3 regions of the Agrobacterium sp. 5Ca39 genome follow, and region 3 is predicted to be linked to each of the others. Evidence: riboswitches for the same ligand, from Rfam matches in the RefSeq annotation. Region 3 holds a riboswitch; each other region holds the start of a gene.
The links. Region 3 has a riboswitch for cobalamin ahead of ACZ47E_RS02555 (CbtB domain-containing protein). Riboswitches for the same ligand answer to the same signal wherever they lie in the genome.
Positions count from the first base shown of each region.

Region 1: linked by a shared signal. The riboswitch ahead of bluB (5,6-dimethylbenzimidazole synthase) and the one ahead of ACZ47E_RS02555 (CbtB domain-containing protein) in region 3 are both predicted to bind cobalamin.
Region 2: linked by a shared signal. The riboswitch ahead of ACZ47E_RS16415 (ABC transporter substrate-binding protein) and the one ahead of ACZ47E_RS02555 (CbtB domain-containing protein) in region 3 are both predicted to bind cobalamin.

Region 1 is NZ_AP026436.1:1,228,245-1,238,605, reverse strand. Features, by position in the region: gene ACZ47E_RS06070 (NAD+ synthase) at 1-1,369, shown strand, start outside; gene ACZ47E_RS06065 (glyoxalase superfamily protein) at 1,642-2,019, opposite strand; gene ACZ47E_RS06060 (TolB family protein) at 2,212-3,042, shown strand; cobalamin riboswitch at 3,113-3,295, shown strand; gene bluB (5,6-dimethylbenzimidazole synthase) at 3,416-4,108, shown strand; gene ACZ47E_RS06050 (DUF2865 domain-containing protein) at 4,314-5,414, opposite strand; gene ACZ47E_RS06045 (NADP-dependent malic enzyme) at 5,550-7,865, opposite strand; gene ACZ47E_RS06040 (UDP-2,3-diacylglucosamine diphosphatase) at 8,095-8,934, shown strand; gene dgcA (N-acetyl-D-Glu racemase DgcA) at 9,232-10,215, opposite strand; gene ACZ47E_RS06030 (ABC transporter permease) at 10,359-10,361, shown strand, end outside.
Region 2 is NZ_AP026437.1:566,718-577,078, reverse strand. Features, by position in the region: gene ACZ47E_RS16445 (ABC transporter substrate-binding protein) at 1-592, opposite strand, end outside; gene ACZ47E_RS16440 (ABC transporter substrate-binding protein) at 691-1,824, opposite strand; gene ACZ47E_RS16435 (class I SAM-dependent methyltransferase) at 1,938-2,762, shown strand; gene ACZ47E_RS16430 (pseudoazurin) at 2,907-3,359, opposite strand; gene ACZ47E_RS16425 (ABC transporter ATP-binding protein) at 3,356-4,153, opposite strand; gene ACZ47E_RS16420 (FecCD family ABC transporter permease) at 4,150-5,178, opposite strand; gene ACZ47E_RS16415 (ABC transporter substrate-binding protein) at 5,175-6,206, opposite strand; cobalamin riboswitch at 6,366-6,599, opposite strand; gene ACZ47E_RS16410 (GNAT family N-acetyltransferase) at 6,725-7,603, opposite strand; gene argE (acetylornithine deacetylase) at 7,828-8,952, shown strand; gene ACZ47E_RS16400 (2-hydroxyacid dehydrogenase) at 8,974-9,897, shown strand; gene ACZ47E_RS16395 (cupin domain-containing protein) at 9,928-10,284, shown strand.
Region 3 is NZ_AP026436.1:527,023-537,383, forward strand. Features, by position in the region: gene ACZ47E_RS02535 (helix-turn-helix transcriptional regulator) at 1-598, opposite strand, end outside; gene ACZ47E_RS02540 (LysE family translocator) at 732-1,361, shown strand; gene ACZ47E_RS02545 (c-type cytochrome) at 1,479-1,913, shown strand; gene ACZ47E_RS02550 (c-type cytochrome) at 2,002-2,922, shown strand; cobalamin riboswitch at 2,969-3,206, shown strand; gene ACZ47E_RS02555 (CbtB domain-containing protein) at 3,366-3,548, shown strand; gene ACZ47E_RS02560 (CbtA family protein) at 3,559-4,272, shown strand; gene ACZ47E_RS02565 (hypothetical protein) at 4,276-4,590, shown strand; gene ACZ47E_RS02570 (type 1 glutamine amidotransferase family protein) at 4,761-5,327, opposite strand; gene ACZ47E_RS02575 (GNAT family N-acetyltransferase) at 5,349-5,837, opposite strand; gene pip (prolyl aminopeptidase) at 6,031-6,978, opposite strand; gene ACZ47E_RS02585 (MerR family transcriptional regulator) at 7,055-7,468, opposite strand; gene ACZ47E_RS02590 (hypothetical protein) at 7,529-7,876, opposite strand; gene dmeR (Ni(II)/Co(II)-sensing transcriptional repressor DmeR) at 8,006-8,278, shown strand; gene dmeF (CDF family Co(II)/Ni(II) efflux transporter DmeF) at 8,299-9,318, shown strand; gene ACZ47E_RS02605 (hypothetical protein) at 9,329-9,616, opposite strand; gene ACZ47E_RS02610 (quaternary amine ABC transporter ATP-binding protein) at 9,992-10,361, opposite strand, start outside.

The DNA.
Region 1 (10,361 bases), 700 kb from region 3:
TTCCGTGGCGCTTCTCGATGGCGGCAAGATCATTGCGCTGCGCGACAAGATCGACCTGCCGAATTACGGCGAATTCGATGAGAAGCGTGTTTTCTCCGAAGGGTCGATTTCCGGGCCCTATAACTTCCGCGGCGTGAGGATCGGCATTCCGATCTGCGAGGAAATCTGGAACGACATGGGCGTCTGCGAGACGCTGGCCGAAAGCGGCGCCGAAATCCTGCTGGTGCCGAACGGCTCGCCCTATTACCGCGGCAAGCTGGACGTGCGCCATCAGGTGGCACTCCGGCAGGTGATCGAAAGCGGCCTGCCGCTGGTTTTCGCCAACCAGCTGGGCGGGCAGGACGAGCTGGTGTTCGACGGTGCGAGCTTTGGCTTCAATGCCGACAAGACGCTCGCCTTCCAGATGAGCCAGTTCGAAGCCACGCTTGCTGTAACCGACTGGAAACGCACAGCGGATGGCTGGCGCTGCGAAAGCGGGCCATTTTCCAAGATTCCCGAGGGTGAGGAGGCGGATTACCGCGCCTGCATGCTGGGCTTTCGCGATTACGTCAACAAGAACGGTTTCAAGAGCGTGGTTCTCGGCCTTTCCGGCGGCATCGATTCGGCGATCTGCGCCGCCCTTGCCGTCGATGCGCTGGGCGAGGAGCGGGTACGCTGCATCATGCTGCCTTACCGCTATACCTCGGAAGAATCGCTGAAGGACGCCGCCGATTGTGCGAAAGCGCTCGGCTGCCGTTACGATATCGTGCCGATCGTGGAGCCGGTGGAAGGTTTCCTGTCTGCGCTGTCAGAACTTTTCGAGGGCACGGAAGAGGGCATTACCGAAGAAAACCTGCAGAGCCGCACGCGCGGCACCATCCTGATGGCCGTTTCCAACAAGTTCGGATCCATGGTGGTGACGACGGGCAACAAGTCGGAGATGTCGGTGGGTTACGCGACGCTTTATGGCGACATGAATGGTGGTTTCAACCCCATCAAGGACCTCTACAAGATGCAGGTCTATGCCATTTCCGCCTGGCGCAACGCCCATGTGCCGCCGGGCGCGCTTGGCCCTTCCGGCGAAGTGATCCCCGCCAACATTATCGCCAAGGCTCCATCGGCCGAATTGCGCCCCAACCAGACCGACCAGGATTCGCTGCCGCCTTATCCCGTGCTGGACGATATTCTTGAGTGCCTTGTCGAGAAGGAAATGTCGGTCGAGGAAATTCTGGCGCGCGGCCATGATGTGGCGACCGTGCACCGGGTGGAGCATCTGCTTTACCTCGCCGAGTACAAGCGCCGGCAATCGGCTCCGGGGGTTAAGATCACCAAGAAGAACTTTGGGCGCGACCGGCGTTATCCGATCACCAACCGGTTTCGTGATCGGTAGGGCGTTTTGGAAAGGCGCGTTTAACGCCGTCCCTGCTTAATGAATTGGGCAAGCGCATTGTGAGGCGGTGCGGCATATTTCTTCTCCCCACCGGGGAGAAGGTGGCCCGAAGGGTCGGATGAGGGGGCAACCCCTCCGTATATCACGAAGCTTGCTTGCCCCCTCATCCCGCTGCCGCGGACTTCTCCCCCTCGGGGAGAAGAAACAAGTGTCATGGGCTCGATCCACAGCGGAGCGTCTTGATTGGCGCGGAAAACTCCGCGCCGCTCACCTCAAATAACCTGCCCCACATCGATACGATTGCCGTCAGGGTCTTCAAACACAAAGGCCCTCAGACCATAATCCTTGTCCTGCAGGCCCTTGATGATGCGCAAGCCCTGGCTCTTGCAGAGCGCATGCAGCGCGTCCACATCGCTCACCATCATATGCGCCACATTGAAGGGCGCTGCCTTGTGGCTGGGCTGCAATGTCAGGTGCAGCTCGGCATTGCCCTGTTTGAGGATCATGAAGCCCACAGGGTTGCCGTTTGCGAAGGTCTTTTCGAAGCCGAGCACGCCGACATAAAAATCATGGGCCTTTTCGATATTCTTGACAGGAAGCATGGCGGCAATCCGCCCGAAGCGGATGCCGTGATCGGCGATGGTATTCATCGCGGAACCTCTGATCTGGGAGAAACGGGGCGGGCCGCGGACGGTGCCGGGGCGCTGGCGTTTTTTCCGGTTTGAATTTGCAGGACGGTGCCTGCCGCCCTAGGATCATAATCGAGGCAATGGTGGATGCAAACGGAATGTCTGCGTCACCAAGCGCTATGAATGAGAACACGGACCCGCCCGGGAGGCAGAATGCGCAGCTCCATCGAAATCTTCAACATCCGCACCCGGCAGATGCGGGTGGTGTGGCAGACGCCCGATCTTTTCGAAGCGCCGAACTGGTCGCCGGATGGACAATATCTGCTGTTGAACAGCGATGGGCTGCTTTATCGCCTGTCCCTTTCCGGTGATGCGTCGCCACAAAAGGTCGATACGGGTTTCGCAATCCAGTGCAACAATGACCACGGCATTTCGCCTGACGGTTCGCTTTATGCCATTTCAGACAAGGTGGAGTTCGGCAAAAGCGCCATCTATCTCCTGTCATCGGCGGGCGGCGCGCCGCGGCTAATGACAAGGAACCTTCCTTCCTACTGGCACGGCTGGTCACCGGATGGGAAAAGCTTCGCCTATTGCGGCATTCGCGATCAGATTTTCGATATCTATTCCATGGACATAGACAGCGGCGTTGAGACACGCCTTACCCATGGTGAGGGCCGCAATGACGGGCCGGATTATTCGCCTGACGGCGCGTGGATCTATTTCAATTCCAGCCGCACCGGACGGATGCAAATCTGGCGGGTGCGGGTGGATGGCTCAGCCGTGGAGCGCATCACCGACAGCTCCTATGGCGACTGGTTTCCGCACCCGTCACCAAGAGGGGACAAGGTTGTCTTCATTTCCTATGACGGCGACGTATTCGATCATCCCCGCGATCTCGACGTGCGGGTGCGGCTGATGGATATGGATGGCGGCAATGTCGAAACGCTTTTCGAGCTGTTTGGCGGGCAGGGCACGATGAACTCTCCCAACTGGTCACCTGATGGCGACGAGTTCGCTTATATCAGATATTTTCCGGTGGAATGATGAAGGTAAGGTGCGGCAGGCCACATTGCCGCACCACCTGCACGGCACTTGTGTTCGCAAGCTTTTTTGCCCATAGCTTCACCCGTCAGGTGCCCGCCCTTCGGCGGGAGAATCGGGAATCCGGTGAAAAACCGGAACGTGCCCAACGCTGTGAGGCGGATGCTCTTTTTCTCATGCCACTGGAGCAATTCGGGAAGGCGAAACGGGGCGGATGAAGCTTAGTCAGAAGACCGGCCTGGCAGGATGGACCGAACCGCGCGGACGGCGGCAGGTTGCTGGAAAGCGAGTTGTCGCTGCAAACCTCCCATGGTTTCGGCACCGGCCCGCCCCGCATTGTTAGGGATAAACGATGCAGACCGAACCGCCCGTCGCCATGCCGCCCGACTCCAACCCGTTCGATCACGCGCTTTCACCCGCCCGCCCGTTTTCCGGCGAGGAGCGTGAGGCCGTCTATCGTGCCATCGAAACCCGCCGCGATGTGCGCGACCAGTTCCTGCCGGACCCGCTGCCGGATGATCTCATCGAGCGCCTTTTGAGGGCGGCGCATTCGGCGCCCTCGGTCGGTTTCATGCAGCCGTGGAACTTCACCCTCGTCACCGATGGCGCCGTGCGCCAGGCGGCATGGGTGGCCTTCAGCCGCGCCAATGAAGAGGCGGCGGCGATGTTTACGGGTGAAAAGCAGGCGCTTTATCGCAGCCTGAAGCTCGAAGGCATCCGCAAGGCGCCGCTCAGCATCTGCGTCACCTGCGATCCGACACGGGGTGGCAAGGTGGTGCTGGGTCGCACCCATAATGCACGCACGGATGTCTATTCCACCGTCTGCGCCATCCAGAACCTCTGGCTCGCGGCCCGCGCCGAAGGCGTCGGCGTCGGCTGGGTCAGTATTTTCCATGACAGCGATATCAGGGCCATTCTGGATATCCCCGATCATATCGAGATTGTCGCCTGGCTGTGCCTCGGTCGTGTCGATACGCTTTATACCGAACCGGAACTGGCGGTGAAGGGCTGGCGGCAGCGCGTGCCGCTGGAAGAGCTTGTGTTTCGTAACCGCTGGGGTGGGGTGTAGACCCGGAGGCCTGCGAACAGGGCGGGACGTTGCCGCGCATTTCTTCTCCCCGCCGGGGAGAAGGTGGCCCGAAGGGTCGGATGAGGGGGCAACGGTAGAGATTTACGGAGAGCTTGCCCCCTCATCCCGCTGCCGCGGACTTCTCCCCGCCGGGGAGAAGAAACAAGGGGCACGCGCTCGCACCATTCCGCGTGCAGAAGAGATTTCACTGCTGTGGCTGGATACCCTTCAGCGCCGGGTTCTTCAGGTCGATCTTGCCGGTCTGGTCCGGCAGGAATTTGGGCCCGATGACGCGCACTTTTGTGTCGTTCGGGTCATAGTCGCGCTCAGGAACAGGTTGTTCCGGCGGCTTTGCGGCCTGCTGCTCGGCGGGCTTTGGGGCCTTGTCACCTTGCGGCGATGGAATGGTGGTGATGCTGGAATAGGGCTTTTCGGCTTCCGGCCGCGACGCCTGTTCCTGCTTTTGCATCTCCTCGTGATAGGCGGCCATGTTGCAGGCGCAGCCGGGCGCTTTCGTTGAGGCATTGCGATAGGCGAAGGCGGTCGGCAGATCCTTGTAGGGTTTGCCGGTTTCAGCGGACACCATGTCTGCTGTTTCCTGATCCGTCATGGAGTGGAAATAGAGCTCCGTCTCGGTTCCCGGGCACATTTTCTGGCACTGCTCGGCCTGGGCGCGAAAATCGAGTGGCGAGGCGTTGGAGGCGATCGGGAAGAATGAGCCGTCGCAGGTGCGCACGCAGAGTGTGCGAAGCCCGCCCTCCGCGGCGGCGTTGGGGTAAGGGGAAAGGCCCGCCTGTCCCGGCTCACCGCCATTCTGCCTGAAGGCATCGGGATAACGCGTCACATCGGGTGCAGGCGATGCTTGACGGTTCATCTCCTCAGCGGGGGTGCAGCCATTGGCATCGAGGGCGGCAAGAATGCGCTCGCGCCTGGTATCGCCGTCGTCGCTCCTCGCCGCCGCCATGGCGTCGTCGCGATCGCGGATGATCGCGTCGCGTTCGGCCTCGGCATCCACAAGCGCATCGCCGATCTCGGCGCAGAGCCCGGCATTAGGATTGCCATAAACGATGACGCTGCCGGACGAGCAGCCATAGCTGCGCATGTCGTTCCTGATCTTGCGGATGACGATGTTCTGGTGGGCAAGCGCATTGGCGTAACGCCGCACCTCGGCCGTGTTGCCGATGACACGGGGTGGTTCTCGCAACTGTTGATAAAGCGTATCGCACACCTGATCCGCAAGAGCGGCGGCAGGAGCGATGAAAACAAGGGGAAGCAGAAGGCCGATGATGCGGCTGCGCCGGGTCAATTGTGCGATCCGTTTGATGTCCCCGGCCGGTGGCAGGGGTGTTATGCTTCAGGAAATCCGTGTTTCAGGAAGATAACATAAGCTGTTGCCGCATTGCGGCAACAGCATGTTCAAAACTGCGTTAATGCGCCTTCATTACACCGAAGGGTGAGAGGCCTGCACCACGGCAAAGGCCGCCATGTTGACGACGCCACGCGAGGTGACGCTGGGCGACAGGATATGGGCGGGCAGGGCCGTGCCGAGCAGGATCGGGCCGACATGCAGGCCTTCCGTCAAGGTGCGGGTGACGCCCAGCGTGATGTTGGCCGCATCGAGGTTCGGGAAGACCAGCAGGTTTGCTTCGCCGGTCAGCACGCTGTTGGGCATGGCGCGTTTGCGCAGCGCTTCCGACAGGGCCGAGCCACCCTGCATTTCGCCGTCCACTTCCAGTTCGGGTGCAGCCTCCTGCACGATCTTCAGCGCGCGGCGCATCTTGCGGGCGCTTTCGGAATCGCGCGAGCCGAAATTGGAATGGCTGGCGAGCGCGATTTTCGGCGTGATGCCGAAGCGGCGGATTTCCTTCGCGGCAAGAATGGCCATTTCGGCCACTTCTTCCGATGTAGGGTCGTTGTTGACGAAGGTATCGGTGAGGAACAGCGCACCCTGCTGGGTGATGAGCAGGCTGAGGCCGGCAAAGGAGCGGACGCCGTCCTGCTTGCCGATGATCTGGTTCACGTCGCGCAGATGGCGGTCGTAACGGCCTTCGAGGCCGCAGATCAGCGCATCGGCTTCGCCACGCTTGACCGACAGCGCACCGATGACAGTCGTGTTGGTGCGCACGATGGTACGTGCCGCTTCCGGGTTGATGCCGGCGCGGCCGACCAGGGCGAAATAATCATCCACATAGTCGCGGTAGCGCGGATCGTCTTCCGGGTTCACCACGGCGAAATCCGTATGCGGGCGGATGCGCAGACCGAAACGCTTGAGGCGCGTTTCGATGATCTGCGGACGGCCGATGAGGATTGGGATGCCGGTGCCTTCTTCCAAGAGCACCTGGGCGGCGCGCAGCACGCGCTCGTCTTCGCCTTCGGCAAAGATGATGCGCTTCTTTTCGGCGGCCTTTGCGGCGTTGAAGACAGGCTTCATGATGAAACCCGAGCGCCAGACGAAGCGGTTCAGCTGGTCGAGATAGGCTTCGAAATCGGTGATCGGCCGGGCGGCAACGCCGCTTGCGGCGGCAGCACGGGCAACGGCCGGGGCAATGCGCAGGATAAGGCGCGGATCGAAGGGCGAGGGGATGAGGTAGGTCGGGCCGAAGATCGGCGTTTCGCCGCTGTAAGCCTTGGCGGCCACTTCGGAGACTTCCTCACGCGCGAGTTCCGCGATGGCCTGCACGGCGGCCATCTTCATTTCCTCGTTGATCGTCGTCGCGCCGCAATCGAGCGCGCCGCGGAAGATATAGGGGAAGCAGAGCACGTTGTTGACCTGGTTCGGGAAATCCGAACGGCCGGTGCAGATCATCGCGTCCGGGCGGGCGGCACGCGCCTCTTCCGGCATGATTTCTGGCTTGGGGTTGGCAAGCGCGAGGATCAGCGGGTTCTCCGCCATGCGCTCCAGCAGTTCCGGCTTCAGAACGCCTGCCGCCGACAGGCCGAGGAAGACATCGGCGCCGTCGATCGTTTCGGCCAGCACGCGCTTGTCGGTCTTCTGGGCGTAAACTTCCTTCCACTCGTCCATCAGCGTATTGCGGCCGTCATAAACGAGGCCCTCGATGTCGTGGACCCAGATGTTTTCTTTCTTCGCGCCCATCGCAACGAGGAGATTGAGGCAGGCAAGGGCTGCCGCACCGGCGCCCGAGGCAACGATCTTGACGCTGGACAGGGACTTTCCGGCCAGTTCCAGAGCGTTGGTGACAGCGGCGGCGACGATGATCGCGGTGCCGTGCTGGTCGTCGTGGAAGACGGGGATGTTCATCTTCTCGCGCAGCTGGCGCTCCACCTCGAAACACTCCGGCGCCTTGATGTCTTCAAGGTTGATGCCGCCGAAGGTGGGTTCCAGCGCTGCGATGGTGGAAACCATGTCGTTAATGCCGGGCGCGTCGATCTCGATATCGAAAACGTCGATACCGGCGAATTTCTTGAAAAGGACGGCCTTGCCTTCCATCACGGGCTTGGAGGCGAGCGGGCCGATATTGCCGAGGCCAAGCACGGCCGTGCCATTGGAGATGACGGCGACGAGATTGGCGCGGGCGGTGTAGTCCGCCGCCATTTCCGGATTTTCATGGATGGCGAGGCAGGGTGCGGCGACACCCGGCGAATAGGCGAGCGCCAGATCGCGCTGGTTGCCGAGCGGCTTGGTGGCCTGGATCTCCAGCTTGCCGGGGCGCGGATAGCGGTGGAAAAAGAGCGCCTGTTCTTCGATGTCGGCCTTTGCCGTGTTGGCGGGCGTGTTGTTCTTATCGTGAGAGGTCATGTCTTCCACCGTCGTATCTGGTTTTATTTCGGACCCCTGAATACAACAAACTTCCCCGTGGTACAGCCGTTATTTACGGGCGTCTTATGCAAATGCGGCCACGGCTTATTCGCGTTTTCGTGAAGCGTTTCGTCATATTCCCTGCAAAAAACGGCCGCTGTCATGTTGCTGAAACACGAGTCTGGTTCTGAGAGGGAAGAAAGCCGCAGGGACGCAACCGAACAGGGGGATGAAATCCGTGGCCGGTCAAATCGAAACCAGACAGTTCAGAACGCTTTTCATTTCGGATGTTCATCTTGGTTCCAAGGCGGCCAAGACTGACTATCTGCTGGACTTCCTCAGACATCACGAGGCCGAAACGATCATTCTCGTCGGTGACATCGTCGACGGCTGGCGCCTGCGCCGCAGCTGGTACTGGCCGCAGGGCTGCAACGACGTGGTGCAGAAACTGCTGCGCAAGGCCCGCAAGGGAACCCGCATCGTGTATATTCCCGGCAATCACGATGAATTCCTGCGGGAGTTCCCCGGCATGCATTTCGGCGGCATCGAAGTGGCCGAACGCATGATCCATGAGGCGGCCGACGGCAGGAAATATCTCATCATCCATGGCGACGAGTTCGACGTGGTGGTGCGCAACGCCCGCCTGCTCGCCTATCTCGGCGACTGGGCCTATGACGCAGCAATCGCCATCAATATCGCCATCGCCGCCGTACGCCGCCGCATCGGCCTGCCTTACTGGTCGTTTTCGGCCTGGGCCAAGCTGCAGGTGAAACACGCCGTCAACTTCATCGGTGAATTCCAGCGTGTGGTGGCGGATGAAGCCCGGCGCAACAATGTCGACGGCGTGATCTGTGGCCATATTCACCACGCCGTCATGGAAGACATGGACGGCATACGTTACATCAACACCGGCGACTGGGTGGAAAGCTGCACGGCGATTGCCGAGAACGCCGATGGCAGCTTCGAGCTGATCACCTGGATGCAGACGAGCGAAGTGGTTGCCGAGCAGACATCGGACGAAATGGAGCCGGTGAATATTCCGGGGCTGATTGGCAAGCACGCGGCCTGATTGGAGCGTTTGACGGGCGCTGATGGTAGGCTCACCTGTAAACGAGTGTTGGTTGAAATTGTAGCATCCGCATACCGTCATCCCGGCCCTGAGCCGGGATCCAGTGCGATCAAGTCTTTGATCGCGTAAGACTTATTTCTCACGGCGCAGACGCGCCGTGGCTGGATGCCGGATCAGGTCCGGCATGACGGAGGTGAGGCTTTAGAGGCTTCTCAGTAACCTTCCGGTGACGCACCGGAGAGAGGGTGCGAATGCAGCCTCTAGGCACCAACCCAGTCCGGATCCTTAGCGAGAGCTCTACCCCCACAATTCCGGCCGCGCCGGATAAACAAGCGACCCTTCATAAACCAGCCCAGGCTCCCGATCCTCGGCCAAAAGCAGCGGGCCGTCGAGATCGGCAAAGGCCGTGCCCTGCGCGGCAAGCACGGCGGGCGCCATGCCCAGCGAGGTGCCGAGCATGCAGCCGACCATGATGGTGAAACCGAGCCTTTCGGCCTCCACCTTCATGACAAGCGCCTCCGTCAGGCCGCCGGTCTTGTCGAGCTTGATGTTGATCGCGTCGTAGCGGTCGCGCAGGCCGGTGAGGTCCTTTGTGGAATGCACGCTTTCATCGGCGCAGATCAGCACCGGATGGTCGATACGGGAGAGAATGGCGTCCTTGCCGGCGGGCAGGGGCTGTTCGATCAGCGATATCTTCAGTTCTGCCGCAAGCCTCAGATAATATTCGATATTGTCGTCGTTCCAGCCTTCGTTGGCATCGATGATGATGCGCGCCTCGGGTGCGGCTGCGCGGACGGCCCGCAGGCGGGCTTCATCGTCGGCTGTGCCGGTCTTGATCTTCAGAAGCGGACGTCCGGCGTTCTCCGCGGTCTTTGCGGCCATGGTCTCAGGGTCTGCAAGCGAAATCGTATAGGCTGTGACGAGCGGCTCTGCCTCCTGTCCGAGGACCTGCTCGGCGACGCTCTGGCCGCTCATCTTCGCCTCGAGATCCCAAAGCGCGCAATCCACCGCATTACGGGCCGCACCCGGTTTCATCGCCTGCTGCAACTCCTGCCGCGTGAGGCCTGCGGCGATCCGCTCCGCCATCGCCTCGATATCGGCAATGACGCCTTCGATGCTTTCGCCATATCGCGGATAGGGCACACATTCACCTCTGCCGGTGAAGGAACCATCGCGGATGGTGCACGTTACGACATCCGCATGCGTCCGGGTGCCGCGTGAAATGGTGAAGCTGCCAGCAACGGCGAAACGTTCTGTTGTGGCTTGAAGGTAACGGGGCATGTTTTTTCACTTCCGATTGGGCGTCAAATGACACATGACGCCAAATTTATCACGAATTGTCGGCTGCCACTGTGGCTTGCCGGAGGCCGAAACGTTATGAAACCTTTAAGAATCTCGTGACGGCTGCATTCGCTCGGAGCATTATG
Region 2 (10,361 bases), on a different replicon from region 3:
AGTCCCTGACGCTGGCGAGCCGGTCGGTCACACGGGCGATTTCGGCACGGCGATAGGCGATGAAGTCCTTCGCGCGCTCTTCGGCACCGAAGAGCTTGCCGAGGATTTCGACCGAGGCTTCACTGTTCTTTTCGGGATCGATGCGAAAATCGAGATAGACGACCTTGATACCCGCAGCTTCGGCTTTTTCTTCGAAACCGCTTTCTTTGGCTGATTTCTCCGCTTCGAGATTGAGTGTGATGACATCAGGCGAAAGCGTGATGGCCGACTCGAGGCTGAAATCCCCCTGTGGCACGTAACCGAAGCGCGGCAGTTTCTCGATCTCGGGGAAACGCTCGACGTAGGCGGCGTAGCTGTCCGGGTCCTTCTTGAGCAGGTCGTCACGCCAGCCAACAATAGTATCGAAAGTCTGGTCGCCCTTCAGCGCCGCGATGACGTGAACCTGACGCGCCTCGCCAACGATGACACGCTTGGCCGGCAGGTCCAGCTCGATCTTGCGTCCGGTGACATCGATGATCTCCCCCGCATGAGCCGCGACGGCGAGAAGGGAGAAGGCCAGCATCGCAAGATGCCTGAGGGCGTTAAGCCGCATGAGAAGGTCCTCATCAAGTTCAAAACAAAACGATGAAGCCGCGTGGCTGCGGCTTCATCCATCGAGTGGACCGGCGCTCCTCCTTCACCGTCCCTGTCTTATTTCCCATCCTTCAGCGAAACGAAGTAGCCGGGCTTGTAGTCAAGCGGCAGGAAGCGGGCGTGAAGTTCCTTGAACGTGGCTTCGGGATCGAGATCCTTGAAGAGATCAGGGTGCAGCCACTTGGCGATTTCCTGAATGGCCACGAACTGATAGGGATTGTTATAGAACTGGTGCCAGATGGCGTGGACATTGCCGTCCTTCACGGCCTGGACGCCTGTGAAAGCCGGGCGTTTGGTCAGGTTTTCCAGCTTGCGACGGGCCTCCTTCACATCCGCGCCGTAACCGACGCCGACCCAGTTGCCGCCGGGGACATAACCGTTCCAGTTGCCGCCGGTGATGATGATCTGCTCCGGGTTGGAAGCGATGATCTGCTCAGGATTGACGGTGCCGAAGGTGCCCGGAATAATATCCTTGGCCATGTTGATGCCGCCCGCCAGCTCCACCATCTTGCCAAAATTCTCGTTGCCGAAAGACATGCAGCAATCGTCGGAGTAACCGCCGGCACGCTCCATGAACACAACAGGTTTCTTCGGATTTGCCTTTTCAAGCGTGTCCGTTACCTTCGCGATGGATTCCGCCCGGAACGTGATGAAGTCTTCCGCGATTTTTTCCTTGCCGATCAGCTTGCCCATCAGACGCATGCTCGGCTCGGTGTTTTCCATCGGCTTTTCGCGGAAGTCGACATAGACCAGCGGAATGCCGACCTTTGCGAGCTTTTCGATGTAACCTGCCTCTTCGGTCGCCGTCTTCGCGTCGATGTTCATCAGAATGACGTCGGGCTTCAGGGCAACGGCCTGCTCGACATCGAAGGTGCCATCCTTCATGCCGCCGAAAGTCGGCAGCTTGGCGATATCGGGGTATTTGGCGAGATAGGCGTCGTAGGTTTCCGGATCGGCCTTCGACAGATCGTCACGCCAGCCGACCACGTGCTGGAAAGGGTTTTCCTTGTCGAGCGCCGCCAGGAAGTAAATTTGCCGGCCTTCGCCGAGAATGACGTGCGAAACGGGAACGTTGACTTCGACATCCCGGCCGGTCACATCCTTGACGGTGACCTTTTCGGCCAATGCCGGCCATGCGGCAGATACGAGAAGGCCAAGGGCAAATGCCGCAGATTTGGCTGAGATGCGCATCGGATATTGCTCTCCAGTGTTAACTGGCGCGGCTGTATTATTTTCTGACTGTACTAGTCAACATTTATGTTTTAGAGCCATTCTTAACTGACCGGTACATGAGCTGAAGACCAATGATCGACACCATAGAATATGGCAAAAACGACAGCCTGAGAGACGAAATCAAAGCCTACTGGTCCGGCCGCGCCGCGACTTTCGACCTGTCCCCCGGCCATGAAATTTTCTCCGAAGAGGAGCGAGAGGCGTGGCACGCGCTGATCTTGAAACATCTTGGTCCGGGTGAGGGGCGCAGCGCGCTCGATCTTGCCAGCGGCACCGGCGTCATCTCTCACCTCATGGACGATCTGGGATTTCAGGTTACCGGCATGGACTGGTCCGAAACAATGCTGGCGCTTGCCCGTGAAAAAGCAAAAAGCCGTGGGCGTAGCATCCGTTTCTTCGTCGGCGATGCCGAAAACACGATGGAGCCGGATGAGAGCGCCGATGTCATCATCACCCGCCATCTGGTCTGGACGCTGGTCGATCCACGGGCAAGTTTCGCGGAGTGGTTCCGAGTGCTGAAACCGGGTGGACGCCTGCTGATCGTGGATGGCGATTTCGTCAATACTAGCTGGCGCGAAAAACTGGTAAAGAAACTTGCGGCAGGTCTCGAAGGCTTGGGATTGGTCAAACAGGATCAGCCGCACAAGCCAGCGGATCCGGAAAATACCTTCACCAGCATCCTGTCGCGTGTCTATTTTTCAAACGGTGCGAGAGCCGGCGAAGTTGCAGCGCTTCTGCGACAGACGGGTTTCGAACCTGTTGCAATCGATCAGGAACTCCAGGCCATTCACCGCGCCCAGGCGAAAAATTTCAGCCTGCTGAAAGGTATACTCCGGGGACTGCAGCATCGTTATGCAGTCTGCGCGGTGAAGCCGGGCATCACAGGCAAAACCTGAGGCTCCGTCTGTGTCCTCAGGCCAGATTGTGAGATCCAGAGCGTCAAGTCCCTGACCGTAGAAGACTGTCTTCTGATGACCAATGCGCAACGGTGACTGGGGGGCGGATCATTCCCTGCCCTGTTGCACGGACTGACCGGCACCTCATTTTTCCGCGCGCTCGAAAAGTTCCTCGAAGCGCGGTTTTGCCCGAGCTGGCATATCGACCGTCCGGTAGCTCTGCGGCAGGGTCGCATCGCCGACCTTGATCAGCATGACCATGCCCATGCCATAATGCGGTGAACATTTGATACCGTAGAAACCCGGCTTGTCGAAACCGGTCTCGAATTCATCATTGATCCGGCTTTTGAAACCTTCCACACCTTCAGGAACCATCCCCTCAACGGTCGCGGCATTGTGACTCTTGTGGGTCGGCACGAAGCGTACGCGATCACCGGCGGTGATCTCCAGAAAATCGGGCTCGAACACCATTGGGCCCTTCTCGCCCCTATTCAGCATTTTCACCTCGAAGGTTTCTGCCGAGGCATGTGCGGATAAACCCGACCCCATGAGGAGGGCAACGCCTGCAACTCTTGCAAGCCTCAGCAATTTCATCATGCCATGACCTTTCTTGCATGATCGGCCCGTCCGTGGGCCGGCAGAAAACGAATGTGCGAAAAGCCGCTTCCATCAACCGTCGCAACGCATTCCACTCCGAAGACGGACGCTATCGTTGCCGGCGTCAGGACTTCGCGCGGCGCGCCGATGGCGATCATCTCACCGCGATGCATAATGGCGACGCGGTCGCAAAACATGGCGGCGTGATTGAGATCATGAAGGGCCGCCACAACGGTCAATCCCTGCCGGCGCACCAGATCGAGCAAGCCGATCTGGTGGCCGATGTCGAGGTGATTGGTAGGCTCGTCCAGCAGCAGAATATTGGGCTCCTGCGCCAATGCGCGGGCGATATGCAGTCGCTGGCGCTCACCACCGGAAAGGTGGTGCCAGCTGCGCTCCGCCTTGTCGGCCATGTCGACATTATCGAGCGCGGCCTCGACGATCGCGTCGTCATGCGAAGACCACGCCGAAAGTGGACCGAGATAGGGCGTGCGCCCCAATTCCACCGCCTGTCGTGCCGTGATGCGCTCGGTGGTTTCGGCCTGCTGCTCCACAAAAGCCAGCCGGCGAGCGAGTTCACGCCGTCCGAGGGAGGCGAGCGGATCGCCGCCGAGCATGACGTGACCCTGGCGCGGCTTGCGGATGCCGGCCAGCATGGAGAGCAGCGTGCTTTTACCGGACCCATTCGGGCCGATTATGCCGAGAAACTCTCCGGAGCCGACATCGAGCGAGACACCGCGTACGATGTCGATATTGCCTGCGCGAAATTTCAGGTCATGAGCGGATAGCTTCACGAACGTCCCCTCTTCTGTCCGAGGATGAAGGCGAAGGCGGGCGCGCCGACGAGCGCGGTGATAACGCCGATGGGCAGCACCTGCCCGGGAATGACGATGCGGGAGAGAATATCGGCGATGATCATGAATACCGCACCGGTCAATGCTGTCACCGGCAGCAGCAGCCCATGGCGGACGCCGACGAAGATGCGTGCCGCGTGGGGAATGACGAGGCCGACAAAGCCGATGGACCCGACCAGCGAGACCATCACCGCCGTCATGATCGCCGAAACCGAGATCAGTACTGCATAGGTCCGCCGCACCGGAATGCCGAGCGAGGCGGCCGCCTGCCCGCCGAAGGCGAAAGCATCAAGCGCCCGGGCGTGCCAGAGGCAAACCGCAAGACCGGCAACACTGACCGGCAGGGCCAGCCACACATCCGGCCAGCGCACGCCCGAGAGGTTCCCCAGCAGCCAGAACATGATACCGCGCGCCTGTTCGGCATTGGCGGATTTGGTGACGATGAAGGACGTCATGGCATTGAACAGTTGCGAACCGGCCACCCCGGCCAGGATGATGGCACTGTTGCCGTGCCCTGCACGCACCGCCAGAAGACTGACAAGCGAGAATGCGACGAAGGCACCGATCAGTGCCCCCGCCGGCATTGTCAGAAAGCCCGCCCCAAAGCCGAGAAGGGCCACGCCCACCGCTCCGGTGGAGGCCCCCGCGGAAATACCGAGAATATAGGGGTCGGCAAGCGGGTTGCGCAGCAGCGATTGCAGAACCGCGCCGGCAAGCGCCAGCGAAGCCCCGCAGCAGGCGGCCACGACGGCGCGGCTGAGACGATAGCTCCACACAATTCCCTCATCCAGCGGCTCCAGCGGATAACCGGCGTCAAACACCCGGTTGGCGATGGTTTTCGCCACCACATCGAATGGAATGGCGGTTTCGCCGATGGCCGCCCCGGCCATCAGCGCGCCGAGCAGCAGGGCGAGCGCGGCAAAAACCAGCCCTCCTCTGCCGAGATGGATTGAAAACCCGCTCACTTGGCGAGACCGGCAGCCGAAATTGCCTCAGCCAGCGTTTCAATGCCTTCGATCGTCCGGATGGTCGGGTTCATCGCCTGGGCATCCATCTCGAAGACGTGACCTTCCTTGACAGCTGGCATGATGCTGGCCACGGGATCGGTGGCGAGGAATTTCTGCTTGACGGCGATGTCGTCAGCCGGGAAACGGCGGCGGTCCATCTTTCCGGCCACAATCACCGAAGGATTGGTCTTGGCGATGGTTTCCCAACCGACCGTTGGCCATTCTTCGTCGCTCTCGATCACATTCTTCAGGCCGAGCGCCGACATGATGTAGCCGGGCGCGCCATTGCGGCCCGCCACATAGGGATCGATATCCAGTTCCGCGCTGGAGAACCAGAACACGGCGGAAAGCTTGCCGTTTGCGGAAGCAATCTTCGCGCGGGCAGCCTCTTCCCTTTTCTTGAGATCATTGACCACTTCTTCGCCGCGATCCTGGACGTTGAAAATCTGCGCAAGGTCGCGGATTTCCTGATAGATCAAATCCATTGTGAAGCCGGTCTTGCGCACGCCGTCGCCGCCCCCGGAATTGTCCTTGCCCACGCAATCTGCCGGCGAGGTGTAAACAGGAATGCCGAGTTCGGCGAATTGCGCCGGCGTACCGACAACGCCCTCGGGGCCGATCTGCCACTGGAACTGTGTTGTGACGAGGTCCGGCCTCTTTCCGACGACGGCCTCGAAGCTTGGATCATTGTCGGCCAGACGCTCCACCCTGGAATTGGCCTGCTCATAGCCCGCAAGGACCGGGCCGATCCACAGGGCCGTGCCAACGACCTTGTCGGCCAGCCCGAGCAGATAAAGAACCTCAGTCGTGCTCTGGCCGACGGAGACGGCGCGGGCGGGCGGCTGCTTGAAAGTGATGTCGTGACCGCAGCTTTTGATTGTCAAGGGATATACCGTTTCCGCAGCATTGGCGGTGGCGGCGGGCAGAACTGCAAGCGTAGCAGCGAGAAAGCCGGCGCGGACCGGCAGGCGTCCAGAATGAAACATGTGTTCTCCAATCGAAATGAAATCGCTTGTTCCAGAGCAGCGGCGTCAGAGCGCGCAGCAACCACGGAACGTCTTGTACGGAGAACGGTAACAGGACGCAAACCAAATGTTATGAAATAACATTACAATCTCCTCTTCCGGGCTTCCCCGCCCGTAACGATGGTTTATATTTTGACGGCAGGTCTCCTGACTCACGGATTTGCGCCTTTCATCTGCCTTCCCGCATTCCGGAGAATGCAGTGGCATGACGCCATCTGCGTCACGAGGATGAGCGGCAATCCGCTTACAGTTGCGGGGGCAGCCACGGCATTGGGCGATAATCATCACCCGCACCGTGTTCCCTATTAATCCCTTCGCCTTTCGGCTGCAGGAACCGTCGCTTTCTCACATAAGGGTCAAGGGGCAGTGCGTCAATCATCAAAGCATGTTTCTAGCGCAGCGGAACGCATCGCGTCGGGCGACGCCCGAAACAGGACCACCACATAATCAGTCGAATTGAGGCGGTTCAAAACTGCGCTTCAGCACAGCGATGGACCCGCAAGGGCGAAAATCCTCGCCGGACCCGAACCCGCAGGCTGCGGCGCCTGTTTCGACATGGTGGTAAGAGTTTCGATCACGACCAGGCCGGATTGCGTCAGAAAATCGGTCAATACGCTCTGGTCTTGCACGGCATCCAGACGGACGAGCTGATCGTCCAGATCGGCAAAATGCCGACTCACCAGCGCGACCGCATCTTTCTCCTCAACTGCGACGACCGGACCGACGATGTGACCTCGCCCGGCCGCCCGCCGCAGCGCGAAAGCCACCAGACGATCGACCTCGAAAAGGCCATAGCCAGTATTGTCGCGCAGAAGACGTTGCAGCACGCCCCGCCTCGATACGCCCAAAGCCACCCGGTCAATCGTCACGACCGCCGACAAATGATCTTCCGAGAGGGGCTCGATCCGTTGCTTTCTGCCAAGCCCCGGTGTCTGCACGGGGGAGCGCGCCCTGCCCCTGAACAACTGCACCTTTTCCGCATCTCCGGAAAAGCCGAGCCCTGCAAAAAGACGACGTGACACGCCCGTGGCGTTCAGCCGCAAGACGGTTGCCGGGTATTTTGCCAGAAGCTGCCGCACCAGCCAGGGCGCCACGCCACGCCCCTGCAGACGTGGCGATACGATGACCATGCCGAGCGTCGCGAAACCCTGATCATAGGGAAAGAGCATCGCTGTCGCGACAACACGGTCGATCTCGTCCAGCGCAGCGAGACCGACACCGCATTGCCTCAGGAAACACCATTCATTGGCGTGATAGCGCCATCCGACCGCCATGGAGAGGGCGTGCAGACGATCTGCCTCCACATCGGCAATATCCACGGTCCGCAACTCGAAACTATCGACTTTGAGCAGCTCCATCGCAAACGGCTCTCACTCCCTCCAGCGCGGGGAACCAGCGTTCCCGGCGTCCAAGCCATGACGTCCGAGGATAACGAGCCATGCCAGCACGAATTTTCTGAAAGCACTGGAAGGACACAACAATCTACCGAAATACCTCGCTTTTCAGCAGATAAACGCCTTCGGCCGTTCTAAGCTTTTGCAATGAGCAATGCGGCCATCATAACGGGCCAATGGGGACGACCATGAACGCAATCGAAATCCTTGAGCGTCTCGTCGCCTTTCCGTCAGTGGTGGGAACGGCCAATGGCGACATTGCCGGATGGATTGCCGAATATTTGGAAAGCCATGGCGCAAGAGTATCCGTGATTCCGGGGCCGGAGGGAGACCGCGCCAATCTCTTCGCCACCTTCGGACCGGCCGATCGGGCCGGTTACATTCTGTCCGGCCACATGGATGTGGTACCCGCCGGAGAACCGGAATGGTCTTCCGATCCTTTCCGGCTGAGAACGGAAAACGACAGGCTTTACGGACGCGGGACGACCGACATGAAAGGTTTTCTGGCAACCGTCCTCGCCGCAGCCCCTGCCTATTCGCGCATGACGCTTCAGCGCCCCGTGCATATCGCCTTTTCCTACGACGAGGAGGCAGGTTGCCGCGGTGTTCCCCATCTCATCGCGCGCCTGCCGGAACTGTGCGCGCCACCGGCGGGCGCCATTATCGGCGAGCCCAGCAATTTGCGTTCCGTGCGTGCCCACAAGGGAAAAGCCGCGGCGCGGGTCAGCATCCGTGGCAGGTCAGGCCATTCTTCACGGCCCGATCAGGGAGTGAACGCCATTCATCTGATGGCAGGCATCATCGCGACGGCGGTGGAGGCGGCAGACGCGTTGACCCGGGGTCCTTTAGAGAAGACCTTCGAGCCGCCCTACTCTTCCCTGCAGATCGGTACCGTCAACGGCGGACAGGCGATCAATATCATTCCCGATCAATGCGCCATCGAACTGGAGGCAAGGGCTATTTCAGGTGTCTCGCCAATCGACCTGCTGGAGCCGGTACGACGTAGCGTGGAGGCGCTCACCGCGACAGGTGTCGATATCGAATGGCTGCCGATGAGCGCCTATCCGGCGCTGTCGCTTCTCGCCGAGGCCCCGCTTGCCTCGCTTTTGGAGGAACTGACCGGCACTCCCGGTCTCGCGGCCGTCAGCTATGGCACGGAGGCCGGGCTCTTTCAGGCTGCGGGCATCGACGCCATCATCTGCGGCCCCGGCGATATCGGCCGCGCCCATAAACCGGACGAATTCATAACAGCGGGCGAACTTTCCGCCTGCCAGTCGATGCTGGAAATGCTCGGCCGGCGCTGCACGGCATGAACCCTCGAGACCACGGATCAGATGACATTTCTCTTTAACTCCGACGCCAGACGCGGCGAAATCTTCCGGCAGGCCCTGGCTGACGAATTGCCGGATCTCCCCTTCGCAATGGATGCCTCCAAGGTCGATCCCGATGCAGTCCGTTACCTCATCACCTGGACGGTGCCGGAGGATATAGCGCGTTATCGTAACCTCGAAATCCTCTTTTCGATCGGGGCCGGTGTGGACCAGTTTCATATCGATACGGTCCCGCAGACGGTGAAAGTCGTACGCATGGTGGATGAGGGGATCATCCGCATGATGCAGGAATACATCTGCCTCGGCGTGCTCGCCCTTCACCGCAATCTCCCCGCCTATCTGAAACAGCAGCGGCAGCAGTTGTGGAAGGCGCTGCCGCAACGGCAGGCAGAAGACTGCCGGATTGGCGTTCTTGGCCTCGGCATGCTGGGCGTCGCAGCGCTGGAGCGGTTAAGAACTTTCGGCTTTCCGCTCGCCGGCTGGAGCCGGTCGCCGCGCGAGATCGATGGCGTCACCTGTCACCATGGCGATGACGGGCTGAAAGCCATACTCTCTACCAGCGACATCCTCATCTGCCTGCTGCCGCTGACGGACGAGACCACCGGACTTCTCAACGCCCAGCGCCTGAGCCTTTTACCCGATGGCGCGGGACTTGTTCACGCCGGACGTGGCAGACAGCTCGATCACGGCGCACTCCTCGATGCGCTTGATAAAGGCCGGCTCTCGGGTGCAGTGGTCGACGTTACGGACCCCGAACCGTTGCCCGAAGACCATCCTTTCTGGACCCACCCCAAAATTCTTCTGACGCCGCATATCGCCAGCGTCACTCAGCCCCATTCCGCGGCACGCACCGTTGTCGAAAACATCAAACGTCACGAGTCCGGTCTTCAACCGCTCGGCCTTGTCGACCGCCGCCGCGGATATTGATCATCACGCCTGTTTCAGAAAGGAAAATCCATGCCGCTTCTCAAGCCCATCGATACCAACCCCGATTTCGAGCCCAAGGCCTCCAAGGCGCTGCCAGAACGCCTCATTGCAGGCGACCCGTCGTTCAAGACCTGGGCGCTTGACGAAGCTCGCGACGGAACCGTGAAGACAGGCATTTGGGAAGCGACACCGGGGGAAAGCCGTTCCATCAAAGGTGAGACCTTCGAGTTCTGCCATATTCTGGCCGGCGTCATCGAAATCACCCCTGATGGCGGCGAACCGCAGCGTTATACGGCGGGCGACAGTTTCGTAATGAAACCCGGTTTCGTCGGCGTCTGGAAGACCATCGAGACGGTGCGCAAAATCTACGTCACAGTGAACGGATGAGGCGTATCTCGCCGGTTTTCCAGGTTGCCGGCGATGACGGGAACCGGCGAGAGGCCGCAGACAGCACGCACCAAAGA
Region 3 (10,361 bases):
GCACCCGGTCCGAGCGGAAATTGCGGATCGCCTGCCGCAGCTCGCACCAGGCGACAATATTCACTGTTTCGGAATAGTAGATCACCGCGATTGGCCGAACCCGCCGCCGCGTTTCCGCGCCGGCTTCATCGCGATAGATGATTTCCAGCGTCTCCTCGTCGCGCACCGCACGCCTGACCGTCGAGAGATCAAGTCCTGCCGGTGCCGGCGCGATGCTGCCCCAGGCGTGGAGGGCATTGGCGGAAAGGGTCTTTGACAGCGGTTCGGGCAGAGACGCGGCAATCTTGTCGCTCGCCTTCTTCGCGGCCCGGCGCAATTCCATATCGCCGGTGCGGTCGACCATGGCGAGCGCCAGCACGATTGCCTCGGTTTCCTCGATGGAAAACATCAGTGGCGGCAGGTTGAAACCGGGCCGGAGAATATACCCCACGCCGCGTTCCCCTGCGATGGGCACACGCATGGTCTGAAGCGCTGCCATATCGCGATAGACCGAGCGCACTGTTATCTCCAGCATGTCGGCAATCGTCTGCGCGGTCACCGGGCGGCGCGCCAGCCGCAAAATCTGGATGATCTCGAACAGTCTTGAGGCCTTGCGCATTGCCGTCTTCCCGATGGATTTTCCCACGCAACTGACACAACGCTGTCAGTTGGCGTTCCCTATAAACGGAAAAATACATTGAGAAACATGGGGTTTCTCGAATGCACCTCTATCCGGTATGAAAGATACTGACATGACTTATGCCGAAAATCTCTGGCTTTTCTTTGCTGTCCTGTTCGGCATCATCATCCTGCCGGGCATGGACATGCTCTTTGTGCTGGCAAGCGCGCTGACAGGTGGCAGGAGAACCGGCCTTTCCGCCGCCGTCGGCATGAGCGCCGGCGGCATCGTGCATTCGCTGTATGGCGCGCTGGGCGTCGGCATGCTTGCCGCATGGATGCCGTCGCTGTTCCTGCCGCTGCTTGTCGTCGGCGCGGCTTACATGGTCTGGATCGGAATCGGCCTGGTGCGCAGTGCGATTGTCGTGAACGGCGATGAGGCTGAGGCAAGCGCTTCGGTTAAAAAGGCATTCTGGCGGGCGGTGTTGACCTGCCTGTCAAACCCGAAGGCCTACCTGTTCATGATGGCCGTCTACCCACAGTTTCTCAAACCCGCCTATGGACCGATCTGGATGCAGGGGCTGGTGATGGGTGCGATGGTGGCGGTAACGCAGTTCACCGTTTATGGCGCGCTGGCGCTGACGGCGGATAGAAGCCGCGCATGGCTCGTTTCCTCTCCCGCGGCTACGATCGTCATCGGCCGCATCGCCGGTTTCATGCTGATCGCCGCAGCACTTCTCACATTGTGGGAAGCCTTGTCTTAGGCTTCTGTTTTCACGATGGAATTCACCGCAATGTGACTTCTTTTCGCCATGTGGAAAGGGCATCCTCGCGGCGTTCCATCAAGCGTCCGGCGCCCGCCGGAATCAAGGAGAGAGTGTATGAAACTGAAAACAATCGCAGCGGCCACGCTGTTCGGCTGTCTTTGCGCCGGAGCGGTCTATGCTGCCGGCGAAGTCGAAAAACGTGAAGGCATGATGAAGCAGATCGGTGGCTCCATGGGAGCGCTCGCCGCCATCTCCAAGGGCCAGAAGCCTTTCGACGCCGAAGCCGTCAAGGCCGCCGTGACGACCATCAGCACCAATGCCAAGGCTTTCCCCGACCAGTTCCCCGCCGGCACCGAGACCGGCAGCGCGGCAGCGCCCGCGATCTGGGAAAACTTTGAGGACTTCAAGGCCAAGTCCGCCAAGCTCGGCGCAGATGCGGATAAGATTCTCGCCAATCTCCCCACCGATCAGGCGGGTGTAACCACCGCCATGCAGACGTTGGGCGCCGATTGCGGCACCTGCCACCAGACCTATCGCCTGAAGAAATAATCGAACGAGTTTGAAACGCCGCTCCCGGGCGGCGTTTTTCCGTCACGAAAGACACCTGACGTTGTCAGGGGAGAATGGGGAGAGGGGCATGTCTTCCATTTGGACGAAGCTTGTGGGCGGGATCGTGGTCGCGGCCGTTGCGGGCTACGGGATTTTCGCATGGGTGACCGCGCCGCAGCGCCAGGCGCCCAGCCATTGGGTGAGCCTCGGTGAGCCGGATCTCGCCAATGGCGAGACGCTGTTCTGGGCGGGCGGCTGCGCAAGCTGTCATGCCGCGCCGGATGCTAAGGGTGAAGCGCTGTTGACGCTTTCAGGCGGGCAGGCACTGAAAAGCCCCTTCGGCACCTTTCATGTTCCAAATATTTCGTCTGATCCGCAGCACGGCATCGGCGGCTGGACGCTGGCGGAATTTGGCGATGCCATGACGCGCGGTGTGGGAAAGAACGGCGAACATCTCTATCCCTCCTTCCCCTATGCCTCTTATGCCCGGATGACGCAGAAGGACATCAATGACCTCTTCGGTTATCTGAAGGCCCTGCCGGCGAGCCAGAACGATGCGCCCGACCACGATCTGCCGTTCCCCTTCAACATGCGCATGGCGCTCGGCGGCTGGAAGTTCCTGTATTTCGACCCTTCGGCACCGCCGCGCGTCGAGCTGGCCAATGCCAATGCCGAACTTCTGCGTGGCCAATATCTGGTGGAAGGTCCGGGCCATTGCGGCGAATGCCACACGCCGCGCAATGCGCTCGGTGGCTTCCTGAAGGGCAAGTGGCTGGCCGGCGGCCCCAATCCGGAAGGCGAAGGCCGCATTCCGGACATTACCCCCGGCTCGCAAAGCATCGGAAGCTGGGCCGAGGCCGATATTTCGAGCTATCTCGAAACCGGCTTCACCCCGGAATTCGACAGTGTCGGCGGTTCCATGGTGAAGGTGCAGCAGAACATGGCGCATCTGACAGCCGAGGACCGCGACGCGATCGCCGCCTATCTGAAGGCGATCCCGGCGCGCTGAGGGTCCCGTTGGCATGCGTGCCCATTGACTCCCGTCCCCACGCGGCGGATAACAACCCTGTGATGGTTCCTTCCGGGCGTTCCGGAAGGTGAAAAGGGAACACGATAGGGAGAAATCCTCATTCGTGGCTGCCCCCGCAACTGTGAGCGGAGAGCCTGAAACGAAATGCCACTGGCAGACCCTTCGACCGAACCGGCGTTTCCGGTTGAGGCGAGGTGTTGCCGGGAAGGTGTTTCAGGTTTTGACCCGTAAGCCAGGAGACCTGCCATCACGGAAATGTCCATGCCGGCGGGGTGTCCGGAAGAGCGGAATGTCAGGGTGGCAAGATCGATGCCCCCTGTGTCAGTCTCGTATCCCCGTGGTGAAGTGTATCGCAGGCGGTCGCATGGCTTTGCCGTTCGACCGCATCCAGAGGCGCGGGGTCGCGCCGGAGAGGGGTCACCATGTCCATCCACCAGAATACGGCCAATTCAGCCGTTTCAGCAAAAACGGGCAGCTTCGCGCAATCGCTGACGGCGATCGTGCTTGGCCTGTTCGTTGTCGGTTTTGTCGGTTTCTCGCATGTGGAAGCCGTTCACAATGCCGCCCATGACACGCGTCATGCCAATGCCTTCCCCTGCCATTGAGGGGAATGTCATGTCGTCTTTTCGCAATATCGTCTTTACCGCCGTTCTCGTCGGCATCCTCGGCGGCTTAGCCGTTTCAGCCATGCAGGCTTTCGGCACCACGCCGCTCATCCTTCAGGCAGAGACCTATGAGGGCGCGGGCGGTGAAGCTGCCCACAGCCACGAGGCCACGGCGCCCGGTGCTGTGGTTCCCGCCCACGAGCACAATGAAGAGGCCTGGGCTCCGGCCGATGGTTTCGAACGCACTGCCTATACGGTTGCCGCCAATGTCCTGACCGCGATCGGTTATGCGCTGGTGCTGACCGGACTGATTTCGCTGCGCGGCACCAATGGCGGCTGGCGTGAGGGGCTTTTGTGGGGCGTTGCCGGATTTGCCGCCGTCATGCTCGCCCCGATGATCGGCCTGCCGCCGGAACTGCCGGGCAGCCCCGCCGCAGCACTTGAGGCACGGCAGATCTGGTGGCTCGCAACCGTTGCCGCAACAGCCGGCGGCATCGCGCTGATCGCCTTCCGTCGCGAACCCTGGGCGATCGTCCTGGCGCTGGTGCTGATCGTCGCGCCGCATGTGGTGGGTGCGCCCCTGCCGCCGGAAGGCGAACATGCACTGGCGCCGCTGCCGCTGGAGCGTCAGTTCATCGTCGCCGCTACGGTTACGAGCTTCGTCTTCTGGGCTTTGCTCGGAACATTGAGCACGTTTTTCCTCAACCGCTTCCAGTCGGCCTGAATCATGGAGGACGCAGCGGATTGGAGTGAGGAACTCGATGCGCTGCGTTTTGCAGTTCCCGGTCACGGCGCATACTGCGCCGTGCATCGTCTCGCCTTCAAGGCGGTACTGGGCCCGAGCCCGGCGGATGAGGCGGCTCTTGCCTTTTTCCAACACCATCAGGCCGCCTTTGTGGCGGCGGCACTCGCCAAGATCAAACGTGCAAATTTACCCGCCGGCCGCAGCCTGCATCTGAACAGCCGCGATATTCGCCGGGCGATTGCCGGGGAGGGCGGCGATCACACAGCACGTGTGTGCCGGGTGCTGGATCAGCGATAATCATCGCTGTTCTCACCTCCGTCATCCCGGCCCTGAGCCGAAATCCATCCAGCCCAAGTCCTTGGGCTGAAAGAAGTCATCTCGCCGCGCAGATGCGCGTCGGCTGGATTCCGGCTCAAGGCCGGAATGACGGGGAGTAGGGGAGTGCAAACAACCGAGGCGGCTATGCCTCAGCGATGCTCCGCCGCAAAAACCTGAAGTTCGGCCTCGGCTTCCGGACCAAAGAGGCCGAGGCTTTTCAGAATTTCCACCGCGAAACTGACCGGCGCGCTGCCGGCCGCGGTAATGATCCCGCCATCGTTGACCGCTTTCGGCTGGTCGCGGTAAAGCGTCTCGCCGCTATAGGCCGAATAGGCCCTGTGCGAAGCCAGCGAATTGCCGGTATGGGCAACGGCGTTCAGAACGCCCGTGCCTGCCAGCGCACTTGCCGCCGCGCAGATGCCGGCCACCAGTCGGTTCCTCTCGCGAAACCGGCGCACCAGTTCGCCGAGATCGGCAGCTGTTCCCTTTTCCCAGCTCAGGCCTCCGGGAATGACGAGCGCATCGATGTCAACGGCATCGAGCGCGTCATAGGATGTATCCGGCGTCACCTTCAGCCCGCCCATCGAGGTTACCGGCCGTCCGTCCGGCGTGGCATAGACGATCTCGACACCGAGATAGCTGCGCGCCGCGGCGGCAAGCAGCGCCGGCTCCCAGTCAGCAAAATCCTGGGCGAGCGCAATGGCGATCCGTGTCATGGTCGTCTCCGTGTTTTTTAATCAGGCGATGGACTGCATATAGCGCATGCCGGTCACCGGGCGAGGCGCGAAATCCATGTTTTCGTAGAAACGATGCGCCGCCACATTGCCGGTCGTGGCACTGACGGAAAGATAGTCGCAGCCGAGACGCTTGGCGATATCGCGGGCCCGGGAAACCAGATGCTGGCCGGTGCCATGGCCACGATGGCCGTCGCGCACGAAGAGATGATGGAGTTCGAGCCCGCGGCGGCCCTCTTGCGCCCTGTAGAGCGGCAGAAGCAGGGCGTAACCGATCAACGCGCCATCGGCCTCGGCCACGAGACCGTGCACCCAGGGCAGCGGGCCGAACAGGTCGCGCTCCAGTTTCGCCGGCGTGATCGCCGCCGCATCGCCGTGGTAGGAGGCCAGCAGCGTGATCATCTCGTTGAGTTCGGGCAGATCCGTCTTGCGCGCGCCACGGATGATGACGACGGGCGGTCTTTCCAGTGTCAGGGAGCTATCTTCGGTCATTTTTCGGTCCTTTGGTCTTATCGGTGCCGTCAGGACGTTTGAAAACAACAAAGCCGCCTGACGGCGGCTTGTTGACAATATGATCTGTCGAGCCGCCCTTAGAGGAAGGCCCAAAAATACGAGCAGGAGATGGGTGCGCGTTCGTTGATCATGGAAAATGAAATGCGCCCGAATCCGCCGTCTGTCAAGCGGCTCAATTCGCAAATCGCGCAATTGCCGACAGGATTGCGTCTTCCATGCCCGCATCGCCCGTCGAATGGCCAGCGCCATCGATGGTAACAAGCTCGCTTCCCGGCCACGCCTCGGCAAGTTCGAAAGCGGTGACGGGCGGCCCCTGCAAGTCGCGCATGCCCTGAATGAGTATCCCGGGAATACCGGCGAGGTCTCCGGCATTGCGCAGAAGCGCGCCATCATCCAGCCAGGCCGCATGGTGGAAATAATGGGCGCAGAGGCGGGCGCGGGCGAGAATATACGCGCTGTCGCGCCATTTCTCCGGAAAGGCCGAAATGCCCTCCGCGCTGATCGAGCCCGCCTCCCACAGGTGCCACTCTAAGGCGGCCTTTGCGCGCACGGCGGGATCGGGATCATTCAGAAGCCGGCGATAGGCGCCGACCGGATCTTGCCTGGACATGTCATCGGGGATCGCGGCGATGAAACGCTGCCACTGCTGCGGCAGAAACATTGCCAGCCCCTTGTACAGCCAGTCGATTTCCCTATGCCGGGTGGTGGTGACGCCGGCCAGAACCATGCCGCGAACATGTCCTGTGTGGCGCTGTGCGTAAGTGAGGGCCAGCGTGGAACCCCATGAACTGGCGTAGATCAGCCAGTCTTCCACCGCGAGGGCACAGCGAATGGCCTCAATGTCATCGATCAGATGATGCGTGGTGTTATTCTCAAGGCTATCAGCGGCGTTTGGCGTGCTTTGACCGCAGCCGCGCTGGTCGAACTGGACGATGCGGAAAATGGCAGGATCGAAATAGCGTCGCGCTGTCGATGACAATCCTGAACCAGGCCCTCCATGCAGCAGGATCGCAGGTCGCCCCGCCGGATTGCCGGCAATCGTCACGTGCAGCCGATGGCCCTCGGAAACATCAAGGAAAATCATGTCTGATGGCGTGATTTCAGGGAAGAGCTCGGCCATCTGACGTCCTTTTTTCAGGCGGGCAAGAGGCGATTACCGGGTGCACGTGACATTCGAATGTCAGCCTCTTCTCGGCTCAATGCTCACCCTCGCACATGCCGTGATCGGAAAGCGCGCGGATGACATAACAATCCTCGATGGAATGGCCGTGGCAATGGGAGACGATCCGCTCCAGTTCGTGTTCCAGCTTCTTCAGGCTGGCGATTTTTTCCCGCACATCGGCAAGATGTTCGGCGGCGATGCGGTCTGCACCCTCGCACGGCATTTCCCGGTGCTGGCTGAGTGCGATCAACTCGCGAATGGCGTCTATGTTCAGGCCGAGATCGCGCGCGTGGCGGATGAAGGCCAGCCGTTCGAGATCGGATTTTTCGTAGCGGCGTTGGTTGCCCTCTGAACGATCCGCCTCGCGAATGAGGCCCATCTGCTCGTAATAGCGGATCGTCGGCACCTTGACGCCGGTGCGTTTGGACAGTTCACCGATGGACAGCATGGCTTTCTCCATATCTCCAGTCTCTAGAGATATGGCTTTTCGGCCCGTCGTTCAATGGGGTCAGGCGGCGTCCTCCACGCCGAGTGCCTGGGCAAGCGCCTTCAGAACCTGCGATTCGAGGCTTGCCATATCGGGCTGTGTGGAGGCGGCCACATCAGCGTTGACGCCGGTTGCGGCGGAGGCGCCGCTATCCATGTTCCAGAGGGCCGCAGCAAGGCTCGCGGAAGCGCTGGCGAGCGGAGCCACGGACGTGGCGACATTGCCGGCCACCGAAATGGCGCGATGGGCCGCCCGCGTCAGCTCCTGCAAAGCCTCGGTGGTGGACTGTGTCTCCCTGCTCCGCGCCGGCTCGATGCTCCGGGCAGGAGAGGTGAAATTGATGCTGCTGGTTGCTGCAATAGTCGTCATGACTGAGTCCCCTAAGTTCTGATGGGTGTTTTTTAATGCCCGAAACATTCGCGAGGATTGCGTCTCACACGACTTGCGCAAAAAACATGGGAAATATACTATACCCCCCTATAGTATATGAGGTCGGCCATGTCCCATACCATCCGCAACAAGGAAAAGCTTCTCGCCCGCATCCGCCGCCTGAAAGGGCAGATGGAAGCGGTCGAACGTGCGCTCGATGATGCCAAGCCCTGCGGCGAGGTGCTGCAGCTGCTCGCTTCGGTACGCGGCGCGCTTTCGGGCCTGACGGGGGAGGTAATGCAGGAGCATCTGCACGAGCACGTGGTGCATGCCGAAAATGAAGACGAACGGGCGCGGGCGGCGGAAGAGCTGGCCCAGGTGCTAAAGACCTACATCCGGTAAAACCGACAGGATTAAGCGACATGACGACGACATCCGAATACCGCGCAGCAGCCGGTCACGACCATGTTTTCCTTGGCCAGAACCACGAGCGCAATGAAAGGCGCGTCTGGATGGTCATCGCGCTGACCGCGGCGATGATGGTGGCGGAAATCGTCGCCGGTCACTGGTACGGCTCCATGGCGCTAACGGCGGATGGCTGGCACATGTCCACCCATGCGGGCGCGATGCTGATTTCGGCACTCGCTTATCTCTATGCCCGCCGCGAGGCCCGCAACCCACGCTTCACCTTCGGCACCGGCAAGTTCGGCGATCTCGCGGGTTTTGCCAGCGCCATCGTGCTGGCGGTGGTGGCGTTGCTGATTGCCGTGGAAAGCGGGATGCGCCTCGTCAGTCCCGTCGAGATCGATTTCAACCAGGCCATCCTCGTCGCCATCATCGGCCTTGCCGTCAATCTTCTCAGCGCCGTGCTTTTGAAGGATGACCATCACCACGATCATGGCCACGGCCACGGTCACGCCCACGGCTCACATGCCCACCATGGGCACGGCAGCCACGCCCACCATGATCACGGGTCCCATGCCGAGCACCATGCCGGGCACGGGGCAAAGGGCGGCCGGGACAATAATTTGCGCGCTGCCTATCTGCATGTGCTGGCGGATGCGCTGACCTCGGTTCTGGCAATCGTCGCGCTGCTGCTCGGCAAGTGGAACGGCTGGTCGTTCCTTGATCCGTTGATGGGTATCGTTGGCGGCCTGGTGATTGCCCGCTGGTCATGGGGCCTGATCCGCTCCACGGCGACAACCCTGCTCGACGCGCTGCCGTCGGCCGAGGATCTGCCTCAGGAAATCCGTGAAAGCGTGGAGACGGAAGAGGATCGCATTACCGACCTGCATGTCTGGCAGGTGGGGCCGGGGCATTACGCCGCCATCGTGGCGATCCTTTCGCAGGCGCCCAAAGCACCGGCATTTTATAAGCAGAAACTTGCCGCCATACATGAACTCTCGCATGTGACGGTGGAAGTCAGCCCGGCAAGAGGCTGATTGGAATCGCCTATTCGGTATATTCCGAATAGGCGCTGCGTACCCATTCAGCCTGCGCTTCCGCCTTGTCCTCGGGGGAGGCGGTGGCCGCATCCTGATAGGCCGGCGCGCTGCCGTTGCCGACGGCCCATAGAACATTGGCCAGCGACTGGGAAAGAATGGTGCTGGAAACGGTGGGGTTGCCGGGGCCGCGTTTTACCGCCTGCTCCTCCGGTGCGCTTTGGGCGCTGCCAGCTTTTTCGATGTCGCGGATGCGACCTTGATAGTTATATCCGCCAGTATTGCTTTCGATCTGCATGTCGGTGATTCCGCGTTCAAAAGTTAACGAATGGTTAACGGCGGCGACTTGTCCGAAACTTGCGCTTGCTGCGCTGCAGCGACTGTCGAGGGTTGACAGCCGGCGAAGTAGTGCTTCGTTTTGGCATAGTGAAGACGGGGCAGGAGGCAATTGCGAGCTTTGTGCCTCGCGGCATTACAGTCCGGTTTAAATTTCTGGCGCCGTGAATACCTCACTCCCGTCATACCGGCCTTGAGCCGGAATCCAGCCGACGCGCGTCTGCGCGGCGAGAGAGTCCTTTCAGCCCAAGGACCTGGGCTGGCTGGTTACCGGCTCAAGGCCGGTATGACGGAAAGAGGAAATCTCGTGGACGCGGCCAATCCGTCCGGTACCGGATTACGCCGTTTCCTTCTCCACCGACATAACCGTTTCCTGGAGCTTTTCCGGCTCCTCCGCCTTCACCTCCGCCTTAACCTCCTGCGGCGCGGGCGTCACCATCGCAGCCACCAGCGTATCGAGCCCGATGCTGCCGACCGGCTTGCCGTCCTCGTCCACCACATGGGCGGTCGTTTCGTTGGCTTCCGACATGTCGCGGGCGATGGTTTCGAGCGTTGCGGTCTCGGGGACCGGCATGCCCTCGGGCTTGCTCTCCAGCGGCTCCATGACAGTGTTTGCCTGCAGCACGCGGCCACGATTGACGTCGCGCACGAAGTCGGTGACGTAACCATCGGCTGGCGAGAGGATGATGCTCTGGCCGTCGCCCTGT